DNA from 4 places in the Mesorhizobium sp. M0751 genome. Region 3 is predicted to be linked to each of the others. Evidence: predicted binding sites of a transcription regulator. Region 3 holds the regulator's gene; each other region holds the start of a gene.
The links. The regulator PhoB, encoded in region 3, activates phosphate uptake and scavenging genes when phosphate is short. The targets are predictions, from matches to a motif close to TGTCATNNANCTGTCAT.

Region 1: NKI19_RS13775 (PhoX family protein) is a predicted target of PhoB. The motif match lies at 1,550-1,566, and genes of this name have one in related genera.
Region 2: NKI19_RS07005 (esterase-like activity of phytase family protein) is a predicted target of PhoB. The motif match lies at 1,030-1,046, and genes of this name have one in related genera.
Region 4: phnF (phosphonate metabolism transcriptional regulator PhnF) is a predicted target of PhoB. The motif match lies at 788-804, and genes of this name have one in related genera.

Annotation. Positions count from the first base shown of each region.
Region 1 is NZ_JAMYPH010000007.1:104,767-106,967, reverse strand. It holds gene NKI19_RS13775 (PhoX family protein) at 1-1,481, opposite strand, end outside; gene NKI19_RS13770 (hypothetical protein) at 1,685-2,023, shown strand; gene NKI19_RS13765 (phosphatase PAP2 family protein) at 2,038-2,201, shown strand, end outside.
Region 2 is NZ_JAMYPH010000003.1:354,021-356,221, reverse strand. It holds gene NKI19_RS07010 (TIM barrel protein) at 1-899, opposite strand, end outside; gene NKI19_RS07005 (esterase-like activity of phytase family protein) at 1,147-2,201, shown strand, end outside.
Region 3 is NZ_JAMYPH010000002.1:115,865-118,065, forward strand. It holds gene NKI19_RS03185 (ROK family protein) at 1-599, shown strand, start outside; gene phoB (phosphate regulon transcriptional regulator PhoB) at 609-1,298, opposite strand; gene phoU (phosphate signaling complex protein PhoU) at 1,315-2,022, opposite strand; gene pstB (phosphate ABC transporter ATP-binding protein PstB) at 2,055-2,201, opposite strand, start outside.
Region 4 is NZ_JAMYPH010000017.1:8,922-11,122, forward strand. It holds gene phnH (phosphonate C-P lyase system protein PhnH) at 1-244, opposite strand, end outside; gene phnG (phosphonate C-P lyase system protein PhnG) at 244-705, opposite strand; gene phnF (phosphonate metabolism transcriptional regulator PhnF) at 843-1,586, shown strand; gene NKI19_RS23410 (zinc-binding alcohol dehydrogenase family protein) at 1,928-2,201, opposite strand, start outside.

The sequences.
Region 1 (2,201 bases), on a different contig from region 3:
GCATTTTCGGCACGCGGGTTGGCGGCGTCGACCTGATCGGCCTTGCGCTTCGAATTGTTGGTCAGCATGACATAGACCTTGCCGTTGGCGGCATTGGGCTGGATGTCTTCCGGGCGGTCCATCTTGGTGGCGCCGAGCAGGTCGGCGGCGCGGCGCGTCTCGATCAGCACGTCGGCCTGGCTGGCAAAGCCGTTCTCCGCCGTCAGCGGCGCTTGGCCGAAGACGATCGGCAGCCATTCGACCGAACCGTCGTCGGCAAACTTGGCGACATGCAAGGTGCCGTTGTCGAGCAAATCCATGTTGGCGGCGCGGTCGTCCGGGTTGAACTTGCCTGTGGTGACGAACTTATAGACATAGTCGAAGCGCTCGTCGTCGCCGAGGTAGAAGACGACACGGCCGTCCTTGGCGACGATCGATTCGGCGCCCTCATGCTTGAAGCGGCCCATCGCGGTGCGCTTCCTCGGCACCGAAGTCGGATCCTGGACGTCGACCTCAACGATCCAGCCGAAGCGGTTCGGCTCGTTCGGCTCCTTGCCGATGTCGAAACGGTCGTAATGCGCTGCCCATTCATAGGCACCTTCGGGAATGCCGAGGCGCTTGTAATTGGCGGCTTCCTTATGGCCCTGCGGCAGCTCGCCCGAGAAATAGCCGTGGATGTTCTCCTCGGCCATGACATAGGTGCCCCATGGCGTGACACCGCCAGCACAATTGTTGACGGTGCCGATGACCTTCTTGCCAGTCGGATCGGCGCTGGTCTTGACGCGGTCGTGGCCGGCGACGGGGCCGGAGAGCGCAATCTCGGTATTGGAGCTGATGCGGCGGTTGAGCTTGCCGTCGCGAACGACCTGCCATTTGCCTGATACCTTGCGGATCTCGACGATAGTGCCGCCATGCGCCGTCATCTCGACGTCGACTTGTTCCTTGCTGAGGGGCGCCTGCTTGGCCTTGCCGTCGACGATGGTGACGAGGCCCGGAAACATCAGGTGCGGATTGGTGTATTCGTGGTTGACCACCAGCAGGCCGTGCTCGGCCGAGCCGTCGATCGGGATATAGCCGACATAGTCGTTGTTGTAGCCGAATTGCCTGGCCTGGGCTTCCGCCGACTGTTTTGTCGGATCGAATTCCGGCGAATCGGCGAACAGCGGATCGCCCCAGCGCAGCAGTACATCGGCGTCATAGCCGGGTGCGACGTGATGCTTGTCGTCTATGCCGGCCTCGAGCTCGTCGAAAGCGAAGGCGGAGGCTTCGGCGGCTCGGGCGTTGTCGGCGGTGATCAGCGCCAGCGGGCTGACGGTAGCGGCTATGGCCGAGACGGCAAGCGAGCCCTTGAGGAAGCCGCGGCGCGAGAACCGCGCGGCGATGATCTCACCCATGGTGCGGTTGTCGCTGGGATTGGCTCCTGGCCCATCGTTTTCCTCGAGCAGGCTGGTGCGGAAATGGGCGTCAGGGGTGCGATGTTCGGTCGAGCGCTGTTCAGTCATGGGGGGCCTGCCTCTGGCTGGATGGATTGCTGGAGCGTGTTGCCTGGCCAGTCCGGTATCGCCGGCAGGTCACAGTTTGATGACATGCCGGCTAATTGCCACCTGCGATTTCGTATCGACATCAGCCCCGCTTGACCGCGACCGGCGCTTCGGAAACAAGAGCTGCGGCAGGCGCGTAGGAACCACACCGGGAGGAACAAATAGTGAGTTTCTGGGGACTTGGGCAGCTCTGCGTTTCGACGGTGATCTTCCTGCTGGCGGCGATGGCTGCAAAACAGTGGGGGCTGGCGCCGAGCCTCGGCAAGATCGTGCTGACGTTGGCGCTCTATTCGCTCGGCAATCTGATCATGCTGAGGCTGATCCGTGAATTCGGCATGTCGGTGTCGTTCAGCCTGTCGGCGGTGATCCAGTTGGTGTCGGTGAATGTGGTGGCGCTGGTCTTCTTCGGCGAGCGCGTCAATGCCTTACAGGCAACCGGCATCGTGCTTGCCATCGCAGCGGTGGCGCTGATCACGCTCGGGCCCTATCTGCAGAGGCTGTAACTGCGATCGGGCCGATGAAGAAGGTTGCAAGAAGACTGCGCAACTGGCTGGAGTTCCCGGTTCTGCTGGCCGGGCTGGTCATTGCCGGCGGGCTGTGGGGGTTCGAGGAGCTGATGGAGATGGCGCGGGCCACCACGCCGCATGCCTTCGATACCGAAATCCTGCTTGCCTTCCGCAA
Region 2 (2,201 bases), on a different contig from region 3:
TTTTCCAGCCGATCGACGACGCGCAGCATGCGCTTGACGGTCGCGATGTTGACTTCGCATTCGTGGACCGGATCGAGCCAGGTCATGTCGGGGAACGTGTCGAAGTAGATGGCGCCGGAGTAGCCGTCGCGGCGGATCTGCCTGAGTAGCTCGATCGTCTGCAGCGTGTGCACCGCGCCGACCATCAGGCCGTCGTCGCGCTTGGCGTAGCCGTCGTTGAGATGCACGCCGAGCAGCTTGCTATGGCGCGCCACGAGTGCTGCGGCAAAGGCCGGCTGCTCGTCGGCATAGAGCACATGAGCGAAATCGAGCGTCACGCCGAGATTGGGCAGGCCGATCTCGCGGATCGCCAGCAAAGTCGTCGCCGCGTCGGGCATCAGGCTGTAGGAGCGCGGTTCGTTGGGCTTGTACTCCAGGCTGATCTGGCAATCCGGATCATACGCCGCTACTTCACGAATGCCATCGATTTCGTGTTGCCAGAGCGTTGTGTAGTCAGCCTGGAAGGCGTAGTCGAAGCCATCCTGCCCCAACCACAATGTCATCAGGCTGGCGCCGGCCTCGCGCGCGGCGTCGATGCCGGCCTTGGTCAGGTCGATGGCCTCGCGGCGAACGGAAGGATCCGGATTGGTGAAGGCGCCGAGCTTGAAAGCCGGGTTAGAGTAGTAGCGCATGGCGAAGCCATTGATCGAAAGCCCGAAATCGCCGAGTTTGCGCGCCATTTCCGCAGGCTCTTCATCGACATGGTCGGGGAAGTTGAGGTCGAGATCGGTCAACTCCGCAACCTTTGCCGCACGTGCCGCCATTTGCAGCATAGACGGCTTGCCGACAAGATCGGGCCACTCGGACTGTGGCCGCGAGGCAAAGGAATTGAGGCGGGTGGCGAAACGATAGGCAGTCATCGGGGACCTTTCATTGTCATAACTTTACATAAGAATGATTATTTGTAAAGTTGTTAATTGCTCACTCGGCGACGACGAATTCGCCATACCCAGGCCAGTTGCGACCACGGGGGACAAGCAAGCGCGGCGCTGTCACGCAAGTATCATGTTCGCGTCCTAGATCGCTTCTCCGAAGGCTTTCGCGGCATCCTTGATGCGACGCGGCGCCTTTTCAGATCCCGGCAGCTTTGTCCCAAAGAGGATATCCATGAAAAACCTGCACCGAACCGCGTCCCTCGCCGTCGCGCTGGCGATGTTCACGGCCATGAGCCCGGCCCTGGCTGAAAACGCCGCGATCGTCGGCGGCGTCAGCTTCGTCAACAAGGGCCTTGTCGGTGTCGGCCGCATCCCGGCCAGCCAGAAGGACAAGTTCGGCGAGACGTTTGGCTCCGGCTCGGGCATGGCGATCGACGCTGCCGGCTGGATGCATGGCGCCAATGGCTACAAGGGCTCGCTGTGGCTGCTGCCGGATCGCGGCTACAATGTCGTCGGCACCACCGATTACCGTCCGCGCCTCAACACGATCGTCCTCGAGTTCGCCCCGATCGCGCCGGGTGCGGCACCGGCCACCGGCCAGGAACAGTCGGGCCTCAAGGCAACCTTAGGCGACACCATGCTTTTGACCGACGACAAAGGCGCCGATGCAACCGGCCTCGATCCGCTCAGCGGCGTGCGTGCCGCGACCGACGACATGCCGATCCTGCCCGAAGCCAACGGCAAGCTCGCGCTCGATAACGAAGCGATCGCGCGGCTGCCCGACGGCACGATGCTCATCTCGGACGAATACGGTCCGAACATCTACCGCTTCTCCGCCGATGGGCGTCTGATGTCGGCAACGCAGCCGCCGGCAGCGCTTGTCCCGACGCGTCACGGGTCGCCAAACTTTGCTTCCAACAATCCGGGACCTGGCGCGGCAGACCCAGATCCGAAGGATCCCGAAACCGGCCGCCAGAACAACCAGGGCCTCGAAGGCATGGCTTTGACGCCCGACGGCAAGTTCCTGATCGCCGTGCTGCAGTCGGCACCCAGACAAGATGGCGGCGATTCCGCCTCGACACGCCAGAACACGCGCGCGCTGGTCTATGACGCATCGGATCCTGGCCAGCTCAAGCTCGCGCATGAATATGTCGTGCCCCTGCCGGTGTTCACCGATGCCAAGGGCAAAACCAGGATCGCCGCGCAGAGCGAAATCGTGGCGCTGTCGGACAAGACCTTCCTGATGCTGGCGCGCGACAGCGGCAACGGCCAGGGGCTGAAGGGCGA
Region 3 (2,201 bases):
TCGCCATCCTGCTTTCGCACGGCATCGGCATGGGGCTGGTGCTCAAGGGTCAGCTGTTCACCGGCACGCATTCCTCGGGCGGCGAGTTTGGCCACATGATCCATCGTCCAGGCGGCGCGCTCTGCCGTTGCGGACGACGCGGCTGCATCGAGGCCTACGCCGGCAATTACGCCATCTGGCGCAACGCCAGGCAGATGAGTGAAGACAGCGAACCGGTAGCCGACGTCAGCGACGCCGACATGCGCGCGTTGGCGGCCCGGGCGCGCGAGAAGGATGGGCCGGAACGCGAGGCCTACCGCAAGGCCGGCGAAGCGCTGGGTTTCGGTCTCGGCTCGCTGTTCGCGCTGATCGATCCGGCGCCGGTCGCGATGGTCGGCGCCAGTGCCGCCGCCTTCGATCTGATCGAGCCGGCCTTGCGCCAGGCCATCGCCCAGACCGCCGGTGGCCAGCATTCGGGCTCGATCTCCTTCGATACCGAACCAAACGAATTGCCGCTGATCCGCGAAGGCTGCGCGATGCGGGCGCTTGGCTTCGTCGACCAGGAGATTTTCGCGCCGGGCGCGCAGATGAGGCCCGGCGTCAGAAAGAACGTAGCCTGACCAGGCGGATCAATCTTCCCTGATCGCATAGCCGGCGCCGCGGATGGTGCGGATGACATCCGGCATGCGGCCGTTATTGATGGCTTTGCGCAGCCGCCCGACATGCACGTCGACGGTGCGTTCGTCGATATAGATCGTCTCGCCCCAGACATTATCGAGCAACTGGCTGCGCGAGAAGACGCGGCCCGGATGCCGCATCATAAATTCGAGCAGCCGGAATTCGGTCGGCCCGAGCCTGATTTCGCTCTTCTTGCGATAGACCCTGTGCGATTCGCGATCGAGCACGATGTCGCCGACCTTCAGCACGCTGGACAGCACTTCCGGCTTGGCGCGCCGCAGCAGCGCCTTGACCCTGGCCATGAATTCCGGTGTCGAAAACGGTTTGACCAGATAGTCGTCGGCGCCGGTCGAAAGACCGCGCACTCGGTCGCTCTCCTCGCCGCGCGCGGTCAGCATGATGATCGGCAGCCGCTCGGTTTCGGGGCGCACCCGCAACCGGCGGCAGAGCTCGATGCCGGAAACCGCTGGTATCATCCAGTCGAGCACCAGAAGGTCGGGCACATTCTCCTGCAAACGGATCTCGGCTTCGTCGCCGCGTGTCACCACCTCGACCTGGTAGCCTTCGGATTCGAGATTGTAGCGGAGCAGCACACCCAACGGCTCCTCGTCCTCCACCACCATTATGCGTGGTGCGATCATCGGCTGGGCACCCCCATCACGTCACCGGCGCGGACATTGTCGTTTCGTCCTGCTTCGGACGATTGCCCGGCAATTGCTCGCCGGTCAGCACATAATACGCATTTTCGGCGATGTTGGTGACATGGTCGCCGATCCGCTCCAGATTCTTGGCGCAGAACAGCAGATGCGTGCAAGCGGTGATGTTGCGCGGGTCTTCCATCATGTAGGTCAACAGCTCGCGGAACACGGACGTGTATTTGACGTCGATGCGCTCGTCGGCGGCACGCAGCTTGGCCAACGCGGCCGCATCGCCTGCAGCATATTCCTCGATAACGCCCTGCACCTGGATGAGCACCAGCTGCGCCATCGCGTCGATGGAATGCGACAAGTCGCGCGGCGTGACGCTGAGGCCGACCGCACTCACACGCTTGGCGATATTCTTGGCAAGGTCGCCGATGCGTTCGAGGTCGCCGGCCATGCGGATCGCTCCGACCACATGGCGGAGATCGTGGGCCATCGGCTGGCGTTTGGCGATCAGGGTGATGGCGCGGTCGTCCAGTTCGCGTTGACGCGCATCCATGATGGCGTCGTCGGAAACGACGCGTTGCGCCAACACGTTGTCGGAATTCAACAGGGCCTTGGTCGCCCCGCCGACCATCGAACCGGCGAGGTCGGCCATGTCGCGGATCAGCTTGCTGATCTGCTCGAGATCCTCGTCGAAAGAAGCGACTGTGTGTTCGCCCATGGTCCTGTCCTCATATGCATGATCGGAACGGCTCAGCCGAAGCGGCCAGTGATGTAATCCTGCGTGCGCTTCTCTCGGGGCGACGTGAAGATCTTCTCGGTCCGGTCGAACTCGACCAGTTCACCCAGATACATGAAGGCGGTCTGGCGCGACACGCGCGCCGCCTGCTGCATGTTGTG
Region 4 (2,201 bases), on a different contig from region 3:
AGGATTTCACCGCTGCCGATCCCTGCAAGACCGGGTCGAGCCAGAGCGGCGTGTCGTTATCGCACAGCGCCAGCGCAATGGCGCCGGCGGTGGCCGACAGCGGCGCCGGCGGGTGGGCGAGGGCCGGCAAGGGCTGCACGCTGCCCGGCCGCGCCATCGCGTCCATGACGCCGCGGAATACGGTCTGCGCGTTGAATACCGGATCGGCGAAGCCGCCTTCGATCGATTGCACAGCAGCGTCCATCAGTCTTCTCCGCGCACCATGGTGAAGAAATCGACCTTGGTCGCCGCCGTCTCGGCGCGGCGCTGGTCACGCGCCTTGGCCAGCGCCGCCTGCAAGGGCGCGACGAGCCTGGTCTCGACCTCGTTGCGGTGGGCCGGGTCCTGCCACAGCGCATCGGCGATTGCCGCCAGCCTTGCCTTCTGCTTGTCGCGGCCAAGCGCGTAGCAGTGGCCGACATGGCCGGACGCAAGCCGCACCGTGGCGCGCGTGACCGTCGCCTCGCCAACATTGAAGGGCGCGCCGCCGCCGCCAATGCGGCCGCGCACGGTAACCAGGCCGGTTTCGGGGCCACGCAGAAGCTCCGCTTCGGAAGGCAGGCCGGCTTCGTCCCACAGGCGGACGATATCGTCGCCGGCCGATTGTGCCAGCGTCGCCATCACGGCCTTGCGCTCGGCCTGCTCTCGCGCTTCCCGTCCTCGCATAGTTAACAGTCCCTTGTCACCAAAAACTTGTCTATTGATATAGACAACTATACAAATTATATCTATTTTCTAATGCGTGTCCATGACGAGTGCATGACACGAGGAAAATGTCTGGGGCAAAAAGATCGGGGGCGGAAATGATCGGGCAGCCCAGCAGCATCGAGCGGCGCAGCGGTGTCGCGCTGTGGCGACAGATCGCCGACCAGATCCTGCATTCAATCGCCGTCGGCGATTTTCCCGAGAATGCCGCGCTGCCGCCCGAGATCGCGTTGGCCGGACGCTATGGCGTCAACCGCCACACAGTGCGCAGCGCTATCGCAGCGCTGGTGCAGGAGGGCGTGCTCAGGGCGGAGCAGGGGCGCGGCACCTTCGTGCTGTCGCGCAGGCGGCTGTCCTATCCGATCGGTGCCCGCACACGCTTTTCCGAGGGATTGCAAGGACAGGCGTCCGAGCGGCATATCACTTTGCTGGCGTCGTCGGTCGAGCCGGCCAACCGTCGTGTCGCAGAGGGCTTGGGCCTTGCGACGGGGGCCGAGGTGATACGCCTGGAAACGCGCGGCGAAGCCGATGGAATGCCGGTGTCCCGCGCGGCCGGCTGGTTCGATGCCAGGCGCTTTGCCGGCATCGATGCCGCCATGGAGGAAACCGGTTCGATCACAGCATCGCTGGCACGTTTCGGCATTGACGACTATCTCAGGCAATCGACCGTGCTGTCGGCGCGCCATGCCGATGCCGCCGACCTTGCCGACCTCGACCTGCAACCCGGCGCCATCGTGCTGGTGACCGTCGCCGTCAACGTCACGCCCGACGGTCAGCCGATCCAGTTTTCGGAGTCGCGCTTCCCGGCCGAGCGGATCGAGCTCAATCTGTCGGCGCTGTAGGTAGTGCCGGCCGGTACGAGACCGTGATTTATCTGACTCACGCTGATATCATACCGGCTCGGTCGCGCTTACTTATCAGCGGCTTGGCGTTTGAGGACCGCCTTCCCCCACTCCGTCTCGGCTTCGCCGAGCCACCTCTCCCCCCTCCGGAGGGAGAGGAAGGGAGCCCGCTGACGGCGGGAGAAGGAGGGAGTCTGGTTGAGGAGCGTTGGCTGCAATAGGCTCGCAGCCTTCCTCTACCCCGTCGATCGGGGGAGAGGTGGCTCGGCGAAGCCGAGGCGGAGTGGGGGTCGACCTGCGCGGGGCGTCGTCAATTCGGGCCGGGTTCACCGCCTGCCATGTTATGACCCCACCTCGATCACAGCCTTGATCAGGCCGGACTTCTCATGCGCCCAGCGGGCGAGGTCGTGCGGCGTTTCGCCAAGCGTAGTGCGATGGGTGACGAGCTTCGCCAAGGGCACCGCGCCGTTGCGGATCGAGGCAGCGACATGGTCGAAATCGGCGCGCAGGGCGTTGCGGCTGCCGATCAGCATCATCTCGCGCTTGTGGAATTCGGGATCGGAAAAGGCGATGTCGTCCTTGACGACGCTGACCAGGACCAGCGCTCCGCCATGC